DNA from 3 places in the Marinobacter excellens LAMA 842 genome. Region 2 is predicted to be linked to each of the others. Evidence: predicted binding sites of a transcription regulator. Region 2 holds the regulator's gene; each other region holds the start of a gene.
The links. The regulator FliA, encoded in region 2, starts transcription of late flagellar genes. The targets are predictions, from matches to a motif close to CTAAAGTTTNNNNNNNNNNNGCCGNTAA.
Positions count from the first base shown of each region.

Region 1: the regulator FliA is predicted to act here: its motif matches at 6,013-6,040, upstream of J122_RS15480 (methyl-accepting chemotaxis protein).
Region 3: the regulator FliA is predicted to act here: its motif matches at 3,879-3,906, upstream of J122_RS14100 (methyl-accepting chemotaxis protein).

Region 1 covers NZ_LOCO01000021.1:9,930-17,437, forward strand. The annotation lists gene J122_RS15450 (FecR domain-containing protein) at 1-1,002, opposite strand, end outside; gene J122_RS15455 (response regulator transcription factor) at 995-1,723, opposite strand; gene J122_RS15460 (DNA topoisomerase 3) at 1,855-3,999, opposite strand; gene J122_RS15465 (BolA family protein) at 4,148-4,504, shown strand; gene J122_RS15470 (L-threonylcarbamoyladenylate synthase) at 4,501-5,124, shown strand; gene J122_RS15475 (hypothetical protein) at 5,152-5,814, opposite strand; gene J122_RS15480 (methyl-accepting chemotaxis protein) at 6,082-7,508, shown strand, end outside.
Region 2 covers NZ_LOCO01000007.1:57,513-65,020, forward strand. The annotation lists gene flhF (flagellar biosynthesis protein FlhF) at 1-558, shown strand, start outside; gene J122_RS08325 (MinD/ParA family protein) at 629-1,441, shown strand; gene J122_RS08330 (RNA polymerase sigma factor FliA) at 1,474-2,217, shown strand; gene cheY (chemotaxis response regulator CheY) at 2,377-2,760, shown strand; gene J122_RS08340 (protein phosphatase CheZ) at 2,781-3,566, shown strand; gene J122_RS08345 (chemotaxis protein CheA) at 3,587-5,680, shown strand; gene J122_RS08350 (protein-glutamate methylesterase/protein-glutamine glutaminase) at 5,725-6,891, shown strand; gene J122_RS08355 (flagellar motor protein) at 6,891-7,508, shown strand, end outside.
Region 3 covers NZ_LOCO01000017.1:67,683-75,190, forward strand. The annotation lists gene selD (selenide, water dikinase SelD) at 1-1,028, opposite strand, end outside; gene J122_RS14085 (helix-hairpin-helix domain-containing protein) at 1,028-1,693, opposite strand; gene J122_RS14090 (hypothetical protein) at 1,738-2,136, opposite strand; gene J122_RS14095 (bifunctional GNAT family N-acetyltransferase/carbon-nitrogen hydrolase family protein) at 2,296-3,816, opposite strand; gene J122_RS14100 (methyl-accepting chemotaxis protein) at 4,032-5,864, shown strand; gene J122_RS14105 (transporter substrate-binding domain-containing protein) at 5,903-6,754, opposite strand; gene J122_RS14110 (PaaI family thioesterase) at 6,985-7,508, shown strand, end outside.

The DNA of each region.
Region 1 (7,508 bases), on a different contig from region 2:
CCCGTTGTCCAGCTGGCTAATGTCAAAGCGATGGCCAGGCATTTCCCGACTTTGTAGCCAGGTGCCGCCATCCTCTTCAAAAATATCGACGCGATACCGGTTGGCGCCGTCCTGCTGCCAGCTGAGTTCAGCCGGTAGCTGTGTGAGAACCGGGGTGATGGGGTTGAGCACCGGGGCCGGTGGTAGCCGGCGGATGTTCATGGGGATGGCGCTCGCGGTGGATACGCTGGCGCCATAGCCCGCAGGAATCCGGCGTACCTGGCCCGGCTGGCCGAAATCAACCACGCCCTCGGTTACCTGAACGCTGCTGCCAGAGGCGGATGTCTGCATGGAAAACACGGTACCTCGAACAGCGGCGACCGCTGACGGGGTTTCGATTTCGAATCGGGCACCATCTTCCAGCACCGGTTTTATTCGGGTATGCACCTCGCCCCGTTGGAGGCGAACACGGGTATCTGCCATGCCGGCTTTGCCGTATTGGGTGAGGCGGTTGAAAATGAGTCTGGAATTGGGCGCCATGCGCAGTTCAGAGCCATCAGCCAGGACGATAGTCGCGGTGCCGGCAGAGGAGATCACTTCATCGCCCACCCGGATGACAGAATTTTCGGTCAGTGGCGTTTTCTGGCCGGTAGTGCCAGATACGTGCATAACATTACCGCTGGCGGAGCTAACCCTGGCAGGCTCGGGCTGGCGCTTCAACCAGGCCAGAGGAATGCGGATTTGTTCCCCGGCAGACAGTCTGGCGTTACCGGGGAGGTTGTTGTATTGCAGCACCTGGCCAATGGTTACCCGGTCCATCAGCAAGGACTGGCCGATGTCGCTGAGTGTCTCACCGGAGCGGAGCGTATACACCCATTCCGGGGCGCTTTCCGATTGCTGGGCGGGCGCGGCGGAAGAAGAGCCTCGGGCAACCGATATCTCGGCGGCAGCTACGCCGGGCAGCAGGCTGGTTACAATCAACAGGAGCAAACCTGTGACGCTTTGGCGTTTGCGGTCAAGCATTGGTTGCACTGTCTTCCCGGGGCTCGTCAGCTTCAGTGGCTTTGATCGCTTCCAGGCGATAGCCGCGCTGGTAAATGGTCTTGATGCGGAATCCGTTCTCCGGGTTGACACCCAGCCGACGGCGTAACCGGCTCATGTGGGTATCAACGGTCCGGGTGTTGATATCCCGGGCAAGGCCCCACACGCGTTCCAGCAGCATCTCGCGGGTCAGGAGCCGGCCCTGATTCTGAAACAGGAACAGGGTGAGGTCGAAGTCCTTGTCGGTCAGGGTAAGCGGTTCACCGTGCAGCAGGATGATTCGTTGCCGGGTGTTAACTTCAAACGGACCGTAAATCAGCACTTCTTTGTCGCTGTCGGGGTTGCTGCGGCGGGCCAGGGCATTGATCCTGGCGGTAAGCTCGGCCGCCCGGGCTGGTTTTGACAGGTAGTCGTCGGCGCCGGCATCCAGCGCCCGGACGATGTCCGCCTCGCTGTCCCGCTGGGTCAGGAAAATGGCCGGAATGGGCCAGTCCAACTGGGCGCGCACATTCTCCAGTACGTCGATACCGGTCATGTCTGGAATCTGCCAGTCCAGGATAATCAGGTCATAACTGCGGTGCAGAACGGCACCGAGAAAGGCCTGACCGGTGGGGAAGCTGTCACAGTGATGACCCTTCTCGGAGAGAATGGCTTGAATGTGTTGCGCTTGTTCGTGTTCGTCTTCCAGCAGAGCAATGCGCATTAAGCTTGGCCCTCGATGGTGTTGCCGATTTCGTGGTCTTGGCACAGAGCGGAGTGAAAATCCTCTGCATTAGAGGCCAAGTATCCCAAAAAATGAGGCTGCGTTCAGTAGTGATATGTAGAATTCCGTAACTACAGCGCAGGCTTGCCGTTGGCGTCGTTCACTGTTTGTCGGCAGGCGGGGAAATTACTGCAGCCCCAGAACCAGCCTTTTTTGCTTTGGCGCCTCACCAGGGGTGAAAAGCAATGGGGGCACGGCACGGGTTTCTGCCCGGTTCCGTCTGCCGGTGCACTGTCTTCCAGAGGGCGCGTGCCGTTACATTTTGGGTAGCGGGTGCAGGCAAAGAAACGTCCGAATTTTCCTTCCCGCTCGACCATGGGCGCCCGGCACTTTGGGCAATGCACCGACGTTTCGCTGACCGGAGTTCCGGTCGCATCGGGCGCCCGATGAATGAATTCGCGGATTTCCTGCTTTAGCGACTCCAGAAATGCCCTGGGGTCGTCTTCGCCACGGCGGATGCTCTCCAGTGTTGCTTCCCAGACCGCTGTACGGTCCGGGGTACGGATAGTGTCCGGCAGCGCCGCAATCAGCGCCTTGCCTTTGTCGGTGGCGCGGATGAATCGCTTTTCCCGGTACAGGTAATCTCGCCGGAACAGTGTGTCGATAATGGCGGCGCGGGTGGCTTCCGTGCCAAGGCCATCGGTCTCCCTCAGGGTTTTGCGCAGTTCCGGGGCCGCCACGAAACGAGCGATGTTGGTCATCGCCGACAGCAAGGTGGCATCGGTAAAGTGCTGGGGTGGCTGGGTTTTGCGTTCGGTTACCGTGGCGTTGCTGCAGGTGACCGGCTCACGACTCTCCAGCCTTGGCAGCGGTGGTTTTTCCGGCTCGTTGTTGTTCTCCCGAAGTTTCAGCTCCAGGGCTTTCCAGCCGGGGGTGAGTATCGCCGTCTCGGTGGCCCGGAATCTGTGTTCCTGAACCTGCACCGTCAGTTTTCCCTCACGGTGAACTGCATCCTGGGCGAACTGCATCAGATAGTAGCGGCTGATCAGGTTATAGATCTTTTCCTCGGCGGCCGTCAGCTTGCCATTCGGGGCAGGGCGGACGGTCGGAATGATCGCGTGGTGGGCGTCCACCTGTTTGTCGTTCCAGGCCGCGGAGCGCCGGTTACTGTCCAGTTGCCCGGTAAGCGCTTCCAGCTCGCCGGATACCCGACCAATGGCGCGAATCACCTGCTCCCGTTGATGAAAATGTTCCTCGGGCAGGTAACGGTTGTCGGACCGGGGGTAGGTGATCAACTGGTGCCGTTCATACAGATTCTGGGCGGTGTCCAGCACATCTTTGGCGCCCATCCGCAACAGCCGCCCGGCTTCTATCTGCAGTGCCGACAGGGACAGCGGCAGGGGCGGTGGCTCGGGCCGGTCCCGGAAGCGGGACTCAGTGATGGTGCCGGGCCGACCGTTCACGGCATGGGCAATTTGCTCGGCTACCTCTCGGCTGAGCAGGCGTTTCTCTTCGTCCAGGTGGTCCTCATAGCCTTCATCCGGCAGCCAGCGGGCGGTAAACGGGCGTTGGTCCGCGTCCTCTTCGGATGCCTGGAATTGTCCTTCAATGCGGTACCAGGGTTTGGGCTCGAAGTTCTCGATGGTATTGTCCCGCTCCACGACCAGGCCAAGCACCGGCGTTTGTACTCGGCCAACCGAGTAAACGCCGTCCTGACCCTGTTGCTGGTAGCTCAGGGTGTAGAACCGGGTGAGGTTGATACCATACAACCAGTCGGCCCTTTGTCGGGCCAGGGCAGAATGGGATAGCCGGCGGAATTCCTTGTTGTCTCTCGGTGCCTGAATGGAGCGTGCAACGGCGCTGGGAGTCAGGTCGTTAATCAGTACTCGCTTGACCGGAACGGTGGTGCCAACGTAGCGCAGCACTTCGTCGACGAGGAGCTGGCCTTCTCGGTCGGGGTCGCCGGCGTGGGTGATCATGTCGGCCTGTCGAATCAGGGATTCGAGCACCTTGAGTTGCTGTTTTACGCTGTCTTTGGGGATAAGCTGCCATTGTTTCGGGAACATGGGCAGGTCTTCCTGGCGCCACTTTTTCCATGCCGGGTTGTAGCGCGCGGGCTCGGCCGGCTCCAGCAGGTGGCCGATGCACCAGCTGACGGTGGCGGCTTCCTGGCCGTTTCCGCATCGAATCCAACCCTGGCCTTTCTGGTGCGGGCCGGGGAGGGCGGCGGCGATGGCTCTGGCCAGGCTGGGTTTTTCGGCGATGTACAGATGCATGGTGTTGGTGGTTCGCTGAGAGGCATCGGAATGTGTCTGTTTGGGGCTTTTGTGTCAAGGGCTTCGGGCTTATCGTTTGTTGTGTAGTAGACTGGTTGTGTTGGGGGAGGCGGCTGTGGTGACTTAAACGGACGGTTGTGGAGTAGTTATGAAAGTTCAGAACGCAATTGAAGCAAAACTTAAAGACGGGTTTGCCGCGCAGCTGCTGGCTGTGGAGAACGAGAGCCATATGCATTCGGTGCCGCCGAATTCGGAAACCCATTTCAAGGTGACGCTGGTGTCGCCGGAATTTGCCGGTCAGATGAAGGTTAAGCGGCATCAGGCCATTTATAAAGTGTTGGCGGATGAGCTGGCGGGGCCTGTGCATGCTTTGGCGTTGCATTTGTATACGCCGGAGGAGTGGGCGGCCAGTGGTCAGGCGGCGCCGGATTCGCCCGGTTGTATGGGTGGGTCTAAGGGCGATGACGCCATGGCTGAAAAATTGGGACAGGGAGTGAATTCATGAGTCAGTTTTTCCAGATCCATCCTGAGAATCCGCAGAAGCGGTTGATCAACCAGGCGGTTGATATTCTTCGTAAGGGTGGGGTGATTGTGTATCCCACGGATTCCGGGTATGCGCTGGGTTGTCACCTGGGTGACAAGCAGGCGGCGGATCGTATCAAGCGTATCCGGAAGCTGGATGACAAGCATAACTTTACGCTGGTGTGCCGGGATTTGTCGGATATTGGTGTGTACGCCAAGGTGGATAACACTCAGTACCGTTTGCTGAAGACGTTCACACCGGGGCCGTATACGTTCATTCTGCCAGCCACCAGTGAGGTGCCGCGCCGGTTGTTGCATCCCAAGCGTCGGTCTATTGGTGTGCGGGTGCCGGATAACGAGATTGTTCGGGAGCTGCTGGGCGAGTTGGGCGAGCCGATCATGAGCAGTACCCTGATTCTGCCCGATGAAACTGAGCCGATGACCGATCCCTATGAAATCCGGGATGTTCTGGAACATGAGCTGGATTTGATCATTGATGGCGGGTTCTGTGGGATGGAAGCGACTACAGTGGTGAACTTTCTTGGGGATGCGCCCGAGGTCACCCGGGTTGGTAAGGGCGATCCCGCCCCGTTTCAGGTTTAACGGTCAAAGACCAATGCCACCCGGGTATCAGGCCCGGGTGTTCAGGTTGAAGGCGTAGCGTTGTACGCTGTTACCGAAGTCGGGTTGGCCGCTGTTGGCGTTGCGTTTCAGGCTGTCGTAACGGTGGATGACATCCTGTAATCCGTTGAACTGCTGGTTGTCGCTGAGCAGTGAATCCAGTAGGGAGTTGTTCACGCCGTAGGCCTGATTGAGCTTCAGGGCGTTATCCATAAAGTGCAGTGTCGGTTCGCTGACGCTCAGCCGACTGAAGGCTTCCCGGAAGCCCCGGTTGTTGTTCAGGTCCATTTCAATTCTTTCGCGAAGCTCCTCGGGCAGCTTCCCCTCAACTACCGCATTGCCGTTCTCACCTTTTCCCACGCTCAGGGCCGTTGCCGGGTGCAGGTTGTACTCGGCAAGTTTGTGCCGGAGGGTTTCACGAACAAAGGAAAGATCCTGTGCAACGGTCTGTTTGTACTGGCCGAGTGGGAGCTTGCGAGCTTTCAGGCTGCCGGGGTCCAGCTCTGACTGCCCGGACGGGGTAAAGCGGTCATCACCCGGGCTACCGGCGGCTTCGGGTTGCTTCGTGGCAGCGGGTTTCTCACCATCAGGGTTGGCTGCCGGTGCCTGGCGGCTGTCCATGGCTTGCTGAAAGCGTGTGCTGGCTTGTATCAGGGATGTCAGCAAAGACATGGTGTATTTCCTCCTCGGCGGTAAATAACTGCCGGAAATCCGTTTATGGGTTGTGTTTGTGAGTAATAAGCAGGTTTTGGGCCAGGTTGTTCTTGAGGTTCGGCAGTCTGTACTTGCGCGGAAATGTAAAACTTTGCAACGAGTGTCATAGGGATCGCATCGGGCTGATCTGGGTCATATAAAAATTGACGTATGTCTATAAAGTTATGCCCGAAACTGCCGTCATAACAGATGGTTGTTCAGTTGATCTTCCGCTGCCGGGGTACCATGAAAAAACAACACTCGATCCGTTTTCTGCTGCTTGCGGCCCTGGCCGTTGCGTTTTCCATCATTTTGGCGTTTACGGTTGTCTACAGCGCCCATTCGCAGCGCGCGCACCTTGAGGAATACAGCCACAAGTATGTGGACGGGCTGGCAAAATCCTACTTTGACGGGCTCAACACCATGATGGTTACAGGCACCATCAACAACCGGGAAGTACTGCGCGATCGGGCAAAGGCATCCGAGGACGTGCTGGATATCCGGGTGGTGCGCAGTGACCAACTGAATGCGATGTACGGCGCCGGCAATGCGGAGGAGAGACGTCGCGAACCTGAAGATCTTCGAGCATTGCGTGGCGAGCGGGTGGAGCTCTACTCGGCAAATGACCAGGGCCGGGTTTATACCCTGATTGAGCCGGTTATTGCCGAGGCAGACTATCAGGGCGTGAATTGCCTGGGCTGCCACCAGGCCCAGGAAGGCGACATTCTCGGTGCCATCCGGGTGGATTATTCCCTGGCCCAGAGCGATGCCCGCCTGCAACAGCAGTTACTGGTGGGCGGTGGTGTTCAGGTGGTCATTTTCGTTGTGATTTTCTTCCTGACCGCGCTGGTTCTGGGGCGATTGGTGTTCTCCCGGTTACGTGGGTTGCATGACAGGATGGATGAAATCTCCCGGAATTCGGATCTATCCATCGAGCTGGATGTTACCCGTAACGATGAAATTGGTTCACTGTCCCGCGCCTTTAACCGAATGGTGGCGAAGATTCGGGAGAGCATGCATACGGTGATGGACAATGCCGCCCAGGTTGAAGCCGCCGCACGAACCATTGCCGGCAAGGCAGAGACCACGGAGCGTGAGGTTCTCGCTCAACGAGACAATACCGATCAGGTAGCCAGCGCCACTACAGAGATGGCGGCATCCGCAGTTCAGGTGCGGGAGAACGCGGTGAATACCGCTCGCAAATCCGCAGACACAGCGAAGGCGGCGGAGACCGGTGAACAACTGGCTCACAACGCCGTGAAAGGTATTGAGACACTTAACACCGAGGTGCAGAGCGGTGCCCAGCGAATCGAACAGCTGGACCAGCGCACCACCGAAATGGCCACCCGGCTGGAGCTGATTTCCGAGATTGCAGACCAGACCAACCTGCTGGCCCTGAACGCCGCCATCGAAGCCGCCCGCGCCGGTGAACAGGGCCGTGGATTTGCGGTAGTCGCTGATGAAGTGCGCGCGCTGGCGTCCCGCACCCAGGCCTCCACGGAGGAGATTCGCAACACCATAGATGGCCTGAAAAAAGAGGTGGTGGATTGCGTGGGCACCATGCGCCATGCCTCTGAGCTGGCGCAGCATCAGGTGGAGTCGATTCTGAAAGTGGAAACGGAATTGCAGACCATTGCGGCGGCGGTGCGCGAGATCACCGGCCTGAACGAAGA
Region 2 (7,508 bases):
CAATATGTACTGGAGCACGGGCCGGATTCCCTGGCGTTGGTCACCACCGATCGCTACCGGGTGGCAGCCCATGAACAGCTGTTTGTGTTTGGCCGTATCCTCAATGTTCCGGTCCGGGTTGTGGACGAGAGTCATTCCCTGGATGACATTCTGGACGAATTGTCAGACCGGCACCTGGTTCTGATTGATACTGCCGGGCTGACCAGCTCGGATCGCGGTTATCAGGAACAGCTGGCGGAGTTGGCCCGGAGCGATCACAATATCCGTACCCATCTGGTCGTGTCTGCCACCAGCCAGCCGCGCATCATGAAATCCGTGTGGCATTGCTATAAGATGGCAAACCTTGCAGGCTGCGTCATGACCAAGATTGACGAAGCGCTGACACTGGGTGAGTCTTTGGGCTTTGTCATGGAAACTGGCCTGCCAGTGGCATGGTATACCGATGGCCAGAAGATTCCCGAAGACCTGCACCGGGCAGAGGCCATTCCTCTGGTGCGGTTGGGCGTAGAACGCCTGAAAACAATGCAGCACGGCCAGGCCGTTGCAGAAGGGGCCTGAGGCCCGGTGGTACAGCCGGTGCGCTGCCGTTTGTGCCCACACAAGAACGCAGTAAGAGACTGATAACAGTATGAGCAGACCACATCCGGTTCAGGTGATTGCGGTTACCGGCGGCAAGGGCGGTGTCGGCAAGAGTAATGTGTCCGTCAACCTCGGTATCGCGCTGGCCCAGAAAGGCCGGCGGGTGGTGTTGCTGGATGCAGACCTTGGCCTTGCCAATATCGACGTGCTGTTGGGCATTACCGCCAATCGCAATCTGCAGGATGTGCTCAGTGGCGAGTGCGACCTCAAGGACGTTCTGGTCAACGGCCCGGGTGGTATCAAGATTGTTCCCGCATCATCCGGCACCCAGCGCATGACCCAGTTGAGCCCGATGGAACATGCAGGGCTGATCAACGCCTTCAGCGAGCTGGGTGACCAGATTGATGTGCTGATTGTTGACACAGCAGCCGGTATTTCCGAGTCCGTCGTCAGCTTCCTGCGGGCCTCCCAGGAATTACTGCTGGTGGTGTGCGACGAGCCTACCTCGATTACTGACGCCTATGCCCTGATCAAACTGATGAATCGCGACTACGGCACCAACCGATTCCGTATTCTGGCGAATCAGGTGCGAAATGAGCAGGAAGGCCGGCATCTGTATGAAAAACTGACCCGTGTCACCGAGCGTTTCCTTGATGTAGCACTACAATATGTAGGTATCGTGCCTTACGACGAAGCCGTCAAAAAAGCCGTTCAGCGGCAGCGGGCCGTTCTGGATGCCTATCCACGGGCTAAGGCGTCGCTGGCGATCCGTGCCCTGGCAGAGAAAGTGGACAGCTGGCCGCTGCCATCATCGCCAAGAGGGCATCTGGAGTTTTTCGTGGAGCGGCTCGTCGAAGTCTGATCTGAATCCAGTCCTATAAGAAAACCGGATACATGACATTGGCGAAAAACCTGGGAATCTACCATCAGGCTGGCGCAAAAGGCCCCTCTCAGCTGATTGAGGAGCATGCGCCGCTGGTCAAGAAAATCGCCCTTCATCTGATGGCCCGTTTGCCGGCCTCGGTTCAGCTTGAAGACCTCATGCAGGCCGGCATGATTGGCCTGCTGGAAGCTGCACAACGCTATTCCACCGGCAAGGGTGCCACCTTCGAGACATACGCGGGTATTCGAATCAGAGGCGCCATGGTGGATGAAATCCGCAAGGGCGACTGGGTGCCGCGCTCTGTTCATCGCAATGCCCGCCGTATCGCGGCAGCCATCAAAACCGTGGAAGACCGCACCGGGCGCGAGGCCCAGGATGTCGATGTTGCCGAAGAGCTGGGCATTGACCTGTCGGAATATCATGCGTCCCTGGCAGACGCCAACAGTGGCCGACTTTTTAGCCTTGATGAGCTCAATGAATCCGGAGAGCTGCCGATAGAAGAAACAGAGGCCAGCGATAATCCCCTGGATGGCATTGCATCAAATGCATTCCAGAAAAGCCTGGCAGAGGCAATCGAAGAGCTTCCTGAGCGAGAAAAGCTGGTGTTGAGCCTCTACTACCAGGAAGAGCTCAACCTGAAGGAAATCGGCGCGGTGCTGGGCGTCAGCGAGAGCCGGGTCAGCCAGATTCATAGCCAGGCGGCCCTTCGTCTCAGGGGGCGGTTGTCCGATTGGCGGGAAGACGAGCCAGAATAAACCGGGCCGGCGCTGACCGCGCGGCGCGTAACTGTGTAGATTTTGGTAACCGGCGCTTTACAACGCGGCCAAACACCACACAATAAGCGGTTAAAGCAGCGGCCTGCTAGACTTTCAAAAGGCTTAATGAAATCCGGGTGTTACTGACTGGAGGTCCCATTGGACAAAAACATGAAAATTCTCATTGTGGATGACTTTTCCACAATGCGGCGAATCATCAAGAATCTGCTGCGTGATCTTGGCTTCACCAATACGGATGAAGCGGACGATGGCAACACTGCATTGCCCATGCTCAGGAGCGGCAAGTACGACTTCCTGGTGACCGACTGGAACATGCCTGGCATGTCGGGTTTTGATCTGCTCAAGGCGGTGCGGGCAGACGAGAACCTGAAGAACCTGCCGGTGCTGATGGTAACCGCGGAGGCCAAGCGTGACCAGATTGTGGCGGCGGCGCAGGCCGGCGTTAACGGGTACGTCGTCAAACCGTTTACCGCTGCCGTTCTCAAGGAAAAGATTGAGAAGATCTTCGAGCGAATCCAGTAACCAGAGGTCGGATGGCTGTCATGACTGACAAGAACGAGAACCATCAGGGCCTAGACCCGGAGGTAACCGAAAAGCTCCAGCAGCAGAGTTCGGAGTTGGCCCAGTGCATCAGTTCCGGTGACTACGCCCGGGCAATGTCGGTAATTAATGACCTCAGTGAGGTTCGCGACCAGAGCCTCTACCGGGAAGTGGGGCGGTTGACCCGAAGCCTGCATGAAGCTATCCGGAATTTTCAGATAGACGCCCGCAGTGCCGAGCAGAAAGAAGCCTTGTCCAAGATGTCCGATGCCTCGGATCGGCTGGCCTACGTTGTCCAGATGACCAGCCAGGCAGCCAACCGCACCATGGACCTGGTGGAAGAAAGCATGCCGGTGGCGCATACCATGCGCGACGAGGCAACGGCTCTGAGAGACGAATGGCAGCGGTTGCGCCGTCGTGACATGGAGCCGGCAGAATTCCGGGAGCTGTACGGTCGTATTGATCGCTTCTTTGCGGGCCTGGCCACAGATTCCGATACCCTGTACAGCAACCTGTCAGAAATCCTTCTGGCCCAGGACTTCCAGGATCTTACCGGGCAGGTTATCCAGAAAGTCACGGCTCTTGTGAAAGAAGTCGAAGAGAACCTGCTTGGCCTGGTGGTGATGGCCAGCCATGTGGACCAGCTCACCGGCACTGTGCACCAGATTGAAGAAAAAGAAGAATCGGCCGAAAAAGGGGTAGGGCCTCAGATCAAGGCTGAGGAGCGTGATGATGTAGTTTCGGGGCAGGATGACGTTGATGACCTGTTATCCAGTCTCGGTTTCTGAACGATTATAGAGGGTGACGCATGGCGTTTGATGCCGACGAAGAGATTCTGCAGGACTTCCTGGTTGAAGCCGGCGAGATTCTCGAAAAGCTGTCCGAACAGCTGGTAGATCTTGAGCAGCATCCGGATGACAGCAACCTGCTCAACGCCATCTTCCGTGGTTTCCACACGGTCAAGGGCGGTGCCGGGTTCCTGCAGCTCGAAGCGCTGGTCAACTGCTGTCACTCTGCGGAAAATGTGTTCGATATCCTCCGCAACCACAAGCGCAAGGTCACCTCCGAATTGATGGACGTGGTGCTGGAAGCTCTGGACCACGTCAACGCCATGTTTGATCAGGTTCGTAACCGTGAAGAGCCGACGCCGGCTCCGGACGAATTGATCGCTGCGCTGGATGAACTTGCCAAGCCGGAAGGCGACACGGCAGCGCCGGCACCGGCAACGCCAGAACCCGAACCTGCCGCCGGTGCGGGCAATGATTCCGGAGATATTACCGACGAAGAGTTTGAGCAACTGCTGGATGCCCTGGCCGATGAAAAAGGTGCAGAGCAACAGCCGGCGGCCGCACCGGAAAACACCTCCGCCAACGACGCCGGGTCAGACGGCGACGAGATCACCGACGACGAATTTGAAGCCCTGCTGGACCAGTTGCATGGTAAAGGCCAGTTTGCTGGCCCCCCGGTTGTTGATAACGACACCCCGCCGGAGCCGGAACCAGAAGAGCCGGCAAAATCATCCACTGGTGATGATCTGATCACCGATGACGAGTTTGAAAACCTGCTGGATGAGCTGCATGGCAAAGGCAAGAGCCCTGGTGCGGCCCCCGCAGCGGAGGCCAAACCTGAGCCTGCGGCCAAGCCTGAGCCAAAGAAGCCGGAACCAAAACAACCGGAACCCGCCAGGCAGGACGCCAAACCGGCAGCCCCCGCCGCCCCGGCAAGAGATGCGGCGCCCGCAGCCGAGACCACTGTGAGGGTGGATACCAAGCGCCTTGACGACATCATGAATATGGTGGGCGAACTGGTGTTGGTCCGTAATCGCCTGCAGCGCCTGGGCTCCGAGAGCGAAGATGAACATATGCACAAGGCGGTCGCCAACCTCGACGTGGTGACCACCGATTTGCAGGCGGCGGTCATGCAGACCCGTATGCAACCGATCAAAAAGGTATTCGGGCGCTTCCCACGGGTGGTACGAGACCTGGCCCGAGGGCTGAAGAAAGAAATCAACCTGGTGATGCACGGGGAAGAAACCGACCTGGACAAGAACCTGGTCGAAGCGCTGTCCGACCCGCTGGTTCACCTGGTAAGAAACTCCGTTGATCATGGCATTGAAATGCCGGATGTGCGGGAAAAGGCCGGTAAGCCCCGGGCAGGCACTGTGACCCTGTCAGCGGAACAAGAGGGGGATCATATCCTGCTTTCCATCTCTGACGACGGCGCGGGTATGAACCCTGATGTTCTGCGCCGAAAAGCGGTGGAGAAAGGACTGTACGACCAGGACGCCGCAGATCGACTGACTGATAACGAGTGTTTTAACCTGATTTTTGCCGCCGGTTTCTCGACCAAGGAACAGATATCCGATGTTTCTGGCCGGGGCGTGGGCATGGACGTGGTGAAAACCAAGATCGGCCAACTTAACGGCCAGATCAACATCGTGTCTGAACAGGGCAAGGGCACCAGCATTATTATCAAGGTGCCGCTCACCCTGGCGATCATGCCTACGCTGATGATCATGCTGGGCGATCAGTCCTTCGCCTTGCCCCTGGTGAACGTGGTTGAAATTTTCCATCTGGATCTGTCGAAAACGAACATCGTCGATGGCCGGGAATGCATTGTGGTACGCGACAAGGTATTCCCGCTGTTCCACATCAAGCGCTGGCTGGTACATGGCGCGGCTGGCCAGAAAGAGCCGGAAAACGCCCATGTGGTGATTGTGGCCATGGGTACAAAGCAGGTCGGGTTCGTGGTAGACCAGCTGATCGGCCAGGAAGAGGTGGTGATCAAGCCCCTGGGGCGGGCGTTACAGGGTACGCCCGGTATGGCCGGGGCCACCATCACCGGTGACGGCCGCATTGCCCTGATTATTGACGTACCCAGCCTTCTTCAACATTACGGTTAGCGGTACCGGGGCAGATAACATGCAGGATTGTTTAGGAGAAATGGATGACAGTTTCTGTCCTGGTCGTTGATGATTCAGGGTTCTTTCGCAAACGGCTGACGGAAATCCTCACGGCCTCGGGGCAAATTGAGGTTGTTGGTGCGGCAACCAATGGCCGTGAAGGGGTGGAGCTGGCTGAAAAGCTGCGCCCTGATGTGATTACCATGGACTACGAAATGCCCGTGATGGATGGTATTTCGGCGGTTCGTGAAATCATGAAAAAGCACCCGACCCCGGTGTTGATGTTCTCATCTCTGACGTATGAGGGTGCGCGGGTTACTCTGGATGCCCTGGAAGCGGGGGCAGTGGACTTCCTGCCCAAGAACTTCGAGGAAATTGCCCGGGATACCAGCCAACTTCAGAAAATCCTCATCGATCGGATTCTTGACGTGGCCGGCAGCAAGCCCAGCGGTCGTTCTGCGGCCCCGGCTGCACGCCCGGCAGCTCCGCGTCCCGGGGTTTCGCGCCCGGCTGCCCCGCAGCCTCCAGAGCGGCCCGCCAGACCGGTAACCCGCGACCGCTCAGCCCCGGCCCCAGTCCAGCCAGAGCCGACCCGCGAGCCGGAAACGCCAAGACGGCCCTCCCGGAAAGCCGCACCAAGACATTACAGCGTGGTTGCAATTGGCACTTCCACGGGAGGACCGGTTGCGTTACAGAAGGTCTTGACCGCGCTGCCGGCCTCTTTCCCGGCTCCCATTGTGCTGGTTCAGCACATGCCTGCCAGCTTTACCCCGGCTTTTGCCGAGCGCCTGAACAAACTTTGCCGTATTCAGGTCAAGCAGGCCGAGGATGGCGATATCCTGAAGCCTGGCCATGCCTTGTTGGCGCCTGGCGGCAAGCAGATGATGATCGAAAATCGTGGCGGTCAGGCGCGAGTCAGGATCCTGCCGGGTGACGAACGGCTGAATTACAAACCCTGTGTGGATGTCACTTTCGGTTCTCTCGCCCGCAGCTTCCCGGGGAAAACCCTGGGCGTCATCCTGACGGGAATGGGAGCAGACGGTAAGGAAGGCTGCCGGATGATGAAGCAGTCTGGCTCAGTGGTCTGGTCCCAGGATGAGAAATCCTCGGTCATCTACGGCATGCCCATGGCCGTTGCCAAGGCCGGATTGAGTGACGAAATCCTGCCGCTTGATGAAGTTGGCCCCCGGCTGGTTGAAGGCGTGAGCTGATGGATATCCTGAGCCTGCTGGGTATCATCCTTGCGTTTGTAGCCATCCTGGGTGGCAACCTGCTGGAAGGTGGTGCGGTCGGGTCCCTGTTCAACGGGCCCGCCGGGCTGATTGTGGTTGGGGGCACACTGGCGGCCACCATTCTGCAAACCTCCTGGCCCATGCTCAAGCGGGCCATGGCGCAGATTCGCTGGGTATTCGTACCGCCCTATATCAGCCTGGAAGATGGTATTGGCAAGGTCATCGACTGGAGCGTCAAGGCTCGTAAGCAGGGTTTGCTGGGCCTTGAAGGCCTGGCAGAGCGGGAGCCGGAGAAATTTGCCCGCAAGGGGCTGCAATTGCTGGTTGATGGCGCTGAGCCGGAAGCCATCCGCAGCATTATGGAAGTGGATCTGGAATCCCGTGAGCAGCGGGATCTTGAGGCGGCGCGTATCTATGAAGCCATGGGTGGTTATTCGCCGACGATCGGTATCATTGGGGCGGTCATGGGCCTGATTCAGGTGATGACCAACCTTGAAGACCCGCAGTCTCTGGGTAGCGGCATTGCCACCGCGTTTGTAGCCACCATCTACGGCGTGGCCCTGGCCAACCTGCTGTTTTTCCCTGTCGCCAACAAG
Region 3 (7,508 bases), on a different contig from region 2:
AGCCAGGTTTTCTGGGGATTGAACGGTCTGGGTGGTTTTCCCAGAGCCATGCGTTTGAGGTTATCCGCCAATGGCCGCCCCTGGCGCACCGCAAACACCCCGGCTTTTTCACGGGGGTGGTTCACCACGTTGGCGATGTCGCCGGCAACAAAAATGTGGTCGTCATTCGCTGTCTGCAGGGTGTCCCGAGCCCGGATAAACAGGCCGTCATCCAGTTCCAGGCCGGTGGATTCCAGCCATGCCGGGCCGCCGGCACGGGTAACCCAAAGCACTTCGTCGGTTTGCAGGGTCTGGCCGGACTCGGTGGCCAGTAGCCCTGCGTCTACACGGGAAACAGCATCGCCCAGATGCAGTTTTACGCCACGGCGAACCAGTTTGTCCCGGAACACCGCACGGACCTTGGCATTATGGGTGGGCAGAATCTCGTTTGCGGCGTCGAACAGATGAAAGTGCAGTTGGTCCGGGTCTTTGCCCCGGTTTGCAAGTTCATTGCGTAAGCGGAACTGCATGGCCAGGGTGAGTTCGACCCCGCCGGCACCGGCACCCACAACGGCGATGGTCATGGGGCCATCGTGGTTCTCGATGCGTGACAGCAGCGATAGCCATCGGTTGTTGAACCCGGTAATGGGCTTGACCGGTACCGCATGTTCCGCAGCACCGCTGACCTCAGCAACCCGGGGAGAGGAACCAATGTTGATCGACAGGATATCGTAGGGAACGTTCGGGCGGCCTTTGCAGATGACGCGTTGTGCCGCACGATCAATGCCAGACACTTCCGCACGGTAGAACCGGGCACCGGCATACTCTGCCAGCCGGCTCAGATCAATATGCACATCGTCATAGCTGTAATGCCCCGCCACGTAACCGGGAAGCATACCGGAATAGGGGGTGTGGGTATCACGGCATATGAGCGTGAGCCGAACGCCGGGGACCGGATTCATGGCGAATCGCTTGAGGACCCCGACGTGGCTGTGCCCGCCACCTACCAGGACAATGTCCCGTAATACAGGTTGATCGGGTGTTTGCATCAGATGACTTTCTTGGCTTCAGCAGACAGCTCACTGAACCCTTTGATGCTCTTGAAGGCTTCCAGTTTCTGTTTATCGGCATCGCTCGGGTTGGCGATCTGGTCGATGGATGTAATGCCGGCATCTTTCATCTTCTTCGCCGTTGCCGGGCCAATACCCTTGATGCGGGTCAGATCAGACTTGTCCGCCGGCTTGGCGGTTTTGGCTGCTACCGGTTTTTTTGCTGCAGGCTTTTTGGCGGCGGCAGGCTTGGCCTTGCTGGCAGCCGGTTTTTTAACGGCAGGCTTCTTGGCCGCGGGCTTCGCACTCGTCGCCTTTTTAGCGGCAGTCGTAGCCTTCTTGGCGGTGGTGTCTGCGGCTTTCTTGACGTCTTTGCCAGATTCCTTGGCTGCAATACCCAGCTTGTCCAGCAATGAGCTCTGCAGTTCGTGGAATTCGTTCATCCGGCGTTCGAACTCTTCATTGAAGCGCTTCACTTCGCGCTCACGGAGCTCGTCCATTTCCTTGAGCAGTTTACGAACCGGATCCTGAACCTGATGCTGCAGGTGGTCGAACTGCTTCAGGGCATCATTGATGAGTGTTTCAATCTGAGCCGTGGTTTTCTCGAACTCTTTGTTCACTTTTTTGACAATCTTATCAACACTGGGTTTGGCTTTCTTTGCCATAGGGCGTCTCCTTACAGAGGGGGATAGAACGATGGAACGGTGTATCAGGCCAATTGCCTCATTCCGTTGGTCGTATTCGAGCTTCGTCTGGATTTGAGGCTTTGCTTCTTCAGAAGCACTTCACGAATACGGCGTAGCTTGTCCGAAAGAGGGGAGTTATCTCCGGATTCAAGTTGAAAAAAATCAATAGAGTAGAAGAAGTTGCTACAGTGCTTTCTCTTTTCGGTAACCAGTCCGGTAACACCCTCGGCGCGGATCTCTTCAAATGGCATATCCATAATGAGGTCGAGTGTGATGGTGTCGCCGGGCTTGAACAGCTTGTCGGTTTTCATCACGCAGCCGTAGCTGTCTAGCTCATAAAGGCGAGCTTCCACGGTTTCTTTGCGAAACAGGCCGTGGCGTACGCGGAAACGGGCAACAAGATCCGGTAGTTCTTCGTTCATGAAATGCTTTCTCTGCCTCTGAGATCAGCCAGATTATTTGAGCATAAATTAAACAATAGACGGGCTATTTAATTTTGGCAATGCCATCAGCTGTCTACCGTAACCCTTTCATGGAATAGTTCAACATCCGCCCCCCGCAAAGGGGGCCAGATGCGGTCGTTATCTGGTTTTCAATTCGTACAGATCAACACGGCGATCTTTCAGATTGGTGACTGAGCCTTCGTTACGTACCAATTTGAGTTTCTCCAGGTCCATATCCGAGAACATGATCATTTCGGTGTTCGGGGTGGTCTCCGCCATCACGGCATCGTGGGGGAATGCGAAGTCAGACGGTGAGAATACGGAGGATTGCGCGTATTGGACGTCCAGGTTCTCTACCTTGGGCAGGTTGCCGACACTGCCGGTGATCACCACATAACACTCGTTTTCGATGGCGCGGGCCTGGGCACAATGGCGAACCCGCAAGTAGCCGTTTTTGGTGTCGGTCCAGAAGGGTACACAGATGATGTCCACATCCTGGCTGGCAGCTACGCGCCCGAGCTCCGGGAACTCAATGTCGTAGCAGATCATAATGGCAACCCGGCCGGCATCTGTATCGAATACCTGGAACTTGTCGCCGCCTTCAATAACCCAGTCGCGGCGTTCATGGGGCGTGATGTGGATCTTGCGTTGCTCGTCCACGCGGCCATCCCGATGGCACAGGTACGACACGTTATAAACCCGGTCGTTCTCGATCAGGGGCATGGAGCCGGTGATAATGTTGATGTTGTAACTGACCGCCATTTCCGACATTTCATTGCGGAACTGCTCGGTAAATCCGGCAAGAAAACGAATGGCGCGGGTCTGGTCCATCTGGTCGGTCAGGCCCATCAGGGGTGCGTTGAAGAATTCCGGGAACAGGGCAAAGTCACTTTTGTAATCAGACAACGCATCCACGAAATACTCAACCTGCTTCAGCACTTCCTCCACTGAGGTGAATTCCCGCATCTGCCATTGCACGGCACCCAGGCGAACCTGGGTTTTCTTTACGTTCAGCACCGAGGAGGGCGGGGTATACAGGATGTTCCGCCATTCCAGCAGGGTGGCATAACCCAGCGACTTTTCATCTTCCGGAAGATACTTGTGCATCAAACGGGTTACCTGAAAATCGTTGGACAGCTGAAAGGTGAGAATCGGATCGTAGATCTCTTTGCGGTCGACGCGATGGATGTACTCTTCCGGCGTGTACTGTTCGGAATACTTGAAGTAATTGGGGATACGCCCGCCTGCGAGAATAGCCCGCAGGTTCATGGAACGGCAAAGTTCCTTGCGGGCTTCATAGAGCCGCCGGCCCAGGCGGTAGCCCCGGTACTCGGGATGAATAAATACATCCAGGCCATAGAGCGAATCGCCATTGGCGTTGTGCCAGATTTTCTCGTTACGGAGGATCAGGTCGTCGTAGGCGTGGGGGTTGCTGAAGCGCTCGTACTTAACGCATACGGTCAACGCAACGGCCACCAGGTGCCCGTTGTCTTCAATACAGATCTGACCGTCCGGGAACTGCTCAACCAACGCCTTGATGGTTTCCTTTGGCCATGCGCCACCGATATCGTCGTAAACCTCGTCCATCAGCTCCTGGAGCTGGCTGTAGTCTTCAAGCGTCAGGTTTCGCAGATTCAGGTGGAGCTCTTCATGGGCCATCTGGTGTATCTCCTTTGGTTTGGCAGCCTTGGTTGCCTGTAAGTCCATTCTAACAAAGAGTTCTAAAGACTTCGCTCAAATTGCCGTTAGTCAATTAATTCACATCTATAATTGATGAGAAGCTGATCGAAACAACCTCAGTCTTATCGGAGGGATTCCCCTTGCAATTCTCATTTTCTCAGAAACTGCTCGTTGCCGTAGGTGCTCTCATCATAATGCTGATGGCTGCGTTGACAGTGGCAACGGATATCAGGCTCAGATCAACGACGGATCGTTATGTTGACGCGCTTATGGCCGACGCGGTAGAGCAGAGTACGTCCAGTATTTCCGATTGGCTCAACACTCGCCTGGACATGGCTGAGGCGACGGCCAGCGCCCTTGAGGGCATCCGCACCGACAATATGGCCCGTACCCTGATGGAAGCGATGACGCGCGGCGGCAATATTATGGATGTCTATGCCGGCACCGAGGACGGCCGGATGCTAATGCGGAGCCCAGAGGTGGAAGCGACACTGCCACCTGACTACGACCCCCGCACCCGCCCCTGGTTCCAGGGAGCCCAGCGGTTAGGGCGTTCATCATTCACTGAGCCCTATCAGGATGCCAGCACTGGCGCGACCATTATCTCCGCCATGGCCCCGATCAAGTCCGGTTTATATAAAGGAGCAGCCGGCATGGATATCGGGCTTGGCACGATTGACCGAATGTTGTCTACGATCACCCTGGCCGATACCGGGTTCGCCGCCTTGGTAAACGAGAAGGGCACTGTGCTCTTCTACCCGGACTCAGAGGTGGTCAGAAACAACATTTCGGACATTATCGGTCAGCGGCCCGCTCTTGATGGCAGCCAGCATACATTTGAGATGGACGGCGCCCGCTGGAGTGTCAGTTTTCATCCGATAGCCGATGCCCGGGCTGTGGAGTGGTACCTGGTGACGTTTGTTAACGAGGACCTGATCAACGCTCCGATTGTTGAGGCCCGGGTGGGCGGCCTTGTCATTGCCGCTGTGGGTTTGATAGTTGCCCTGGTGGCGCTGTATTTCGGAATACGATTGCTGATGGTGCCGGTGCGCCGCCTGAACAGTGCGATGTCCAGTATTGCTTCGGGTGATGCAGATCTTACCCGCCGACTGGACGATTCCGCTTCGGACGAATTTGGCGCACTGGCGCAAAGTTTTAACCGATTTGTGGAGAACATTCAGCAGGTTGTCCGGGAAGTCAAAGAGGGTAGTGATGACCTGGATGAGAATGTGACCGCCTTGCGCAACACCTCCAGTACCAGCCGTTCGAGCGTTGAGAGCCAGCAGAGCGAGATTGACATGATTGCTACGGCCATCAACGAAATGTCTGCTGCTGCCGGGGAGATTGCCCAGAACGCACAGCAAACAGCGGAAGCGGCTGAGAATGCCGATCAGGAGAGTCGCGAGTCGTTGCTGACGGTGACTGCGTCGAGGGATGCGGTGCAAAAGCTTTCCAATGAGGTTAATGCAGCTGCTGAAGTCATCGACACGCTGGGTAAGGATGTGTCGTCCATCACCACGGTGCTGGAGGTTATTCAGGGCATAGCAGAACAGACCAACCTGCTGGCACTGAACGCCGCAATCGAGGCCGCAAGGGCAGGGGAAGCAGGACGTGGCTTTGCGGTGGTGGCAGACGAAGTACGCAACCTGGCCCAGAGGACCCAGTCTTCCACTGAGGAAATCAATAACATGATCGAGCGTCTGCAGAAAGGCGCCGGCGATGCGGTGGAAGTGATGAAGGCGTCAACGGCGGTGTCTAACGTCAGTATGGAAAAAGCCCAGGACGCCATGGAATCCCTGAACCGGATTGCCGAGGCCATCACCGCCATCAGCCAGATGACGTCTCAGATTGCCACAGCGTCTGAGGAGCAAACCTCGGTTACCGAAGAGCTGAATGCCTCCATCACCCGGATTGCGGACCAGGGCCAGGAAGCAGCCAAAGCCGCCAGTGAAAACGATGTGTACAGCGGGCACATTGAAACCATTGGCAGAACATTGAATGAAAAAGTGACCCGCTTCCGCGTATAGCGGAGGCTGGCCATGGACGGCCAGCGGGTCATAACCTTTCAATCAGGTGAGGCAATCTGGCTCAGATAATCGAGCCGGCGACGCAGGTTTTCCAAAGTGTGCCGCCCCACATACATGGATTCCTCGCTGAGGTACGGGTTCTCCAGGGTTATCACTTTGCGCTGCTCAAGCCCAAGCTCTGTCACTGCGCGACCGAACCATCGCTTCAGGTAAACTGCAAAACTGCCATCTTTGATGGCGCGTTCTATTCCCAGCTGTAACCGATGGGCGGCCTCCTGATCATTTGGAGCGACAAAAAGATAGGATGGCATGTGGTAGGCGAACAGAATGTTGGGTTCGATGACCAGATCGTCTGCCCGATTGTGTTCAAGGTCAAACAATACTTCACCAACGCCACGGGCAAAGCATTCAAAACGTTCATTGCGCAGCATACCAAACAGGATTTCATAGCGGGTGTGCGTAACTACCTGCAGGCCGTTGGCCTCGAGAATCGGCGTGTCTGGCCAGTGAGAGCCCTGGCCAATCCGGATTTTTCTTGAAGTCAGGTCATCTATGTTCTGGATGCCCTCGAACTGGGGCAGATGCTTTGGTAACACCAGGCACACCCGAAAGCCCAGCAAGCCGCCGTCTACCGGCAAGGGAATAGGATTGAGAAATTCCTCCCGTTCAGCGGTGGTCGCAACATTGGCAATATCCACCAGCCGGTTATTATTGTTGGCCAACTCTCGCAGTACCCGGCCCTGGCTCAGTTCCTCACTGCGCACGACCGTGAAGTCGCCGTATTCCGACGTTTTGGCCAGTGCCAGTTCCACCAGTGACCGGATGGCCGGGTTATCGTAATTCCGGTACCAAAGAATAAAGGTGCGCTTGTCATCCGGTTCGACCGACATGGCTGGAGCGGGCAAAGACAAACACAGGACCAGAAGAAACCCCGGTAGATAACGATGAATGAAACGATTTCGTGCAACCAATGCCTTGTTCCTTAAGTGGCGCGCCCCCTAACTGTAGAACAGAATCTGTTACTGAAACCGGATAACTTTCAAAAATACTGTAAAAGATTCTTGAAGCACGCGCGTTCGGCTGTAATGATCCCGAAAAACCATTCTCTGGAGCCCTGAATATGGCACTCATTGATACACTTATCGGCACCGCTGGCCAGTGGGTAACCGCGAGCGACCCGAAAGCCACGCTTCTGCAGCCTGTTGCATGGCTTAAGAAAACCGGCAGCTATGCCACTGTTAACCGCTTGATTGGACTCGCCATTCCCTTTGCACCGCGAAACGGCTTCAGTGTCGAAGAGATGCGCCCCGGTTATGTTCGGGCGAAAATAAAGCTCAAGGGCAACAAGAATCATTTTGGCAGCCTGTACGCCGGTGCCTATTTCCTGGTGGCGGAAATTCCCGGTGGCGTACTGTCGCTGTTTGACTTGGGGCCTGCCTATACGCCGATCCTCAAGGAGATGACCCTCGAGTTCCTGCAGCCGGCCAATTCGGATGTCACGGTAGAGTTTTCACTGGCGCCGGAAGCGGTTGCCGCCATTCTGGCGGACGCCGATGCCACCGGCCGGGCGAAGTTCACCCTGGAAGGCAAGCTGAAAGACAAAGAGGGTAACCACGTGGCCACCTCGCTGGCCCATTACCGGGT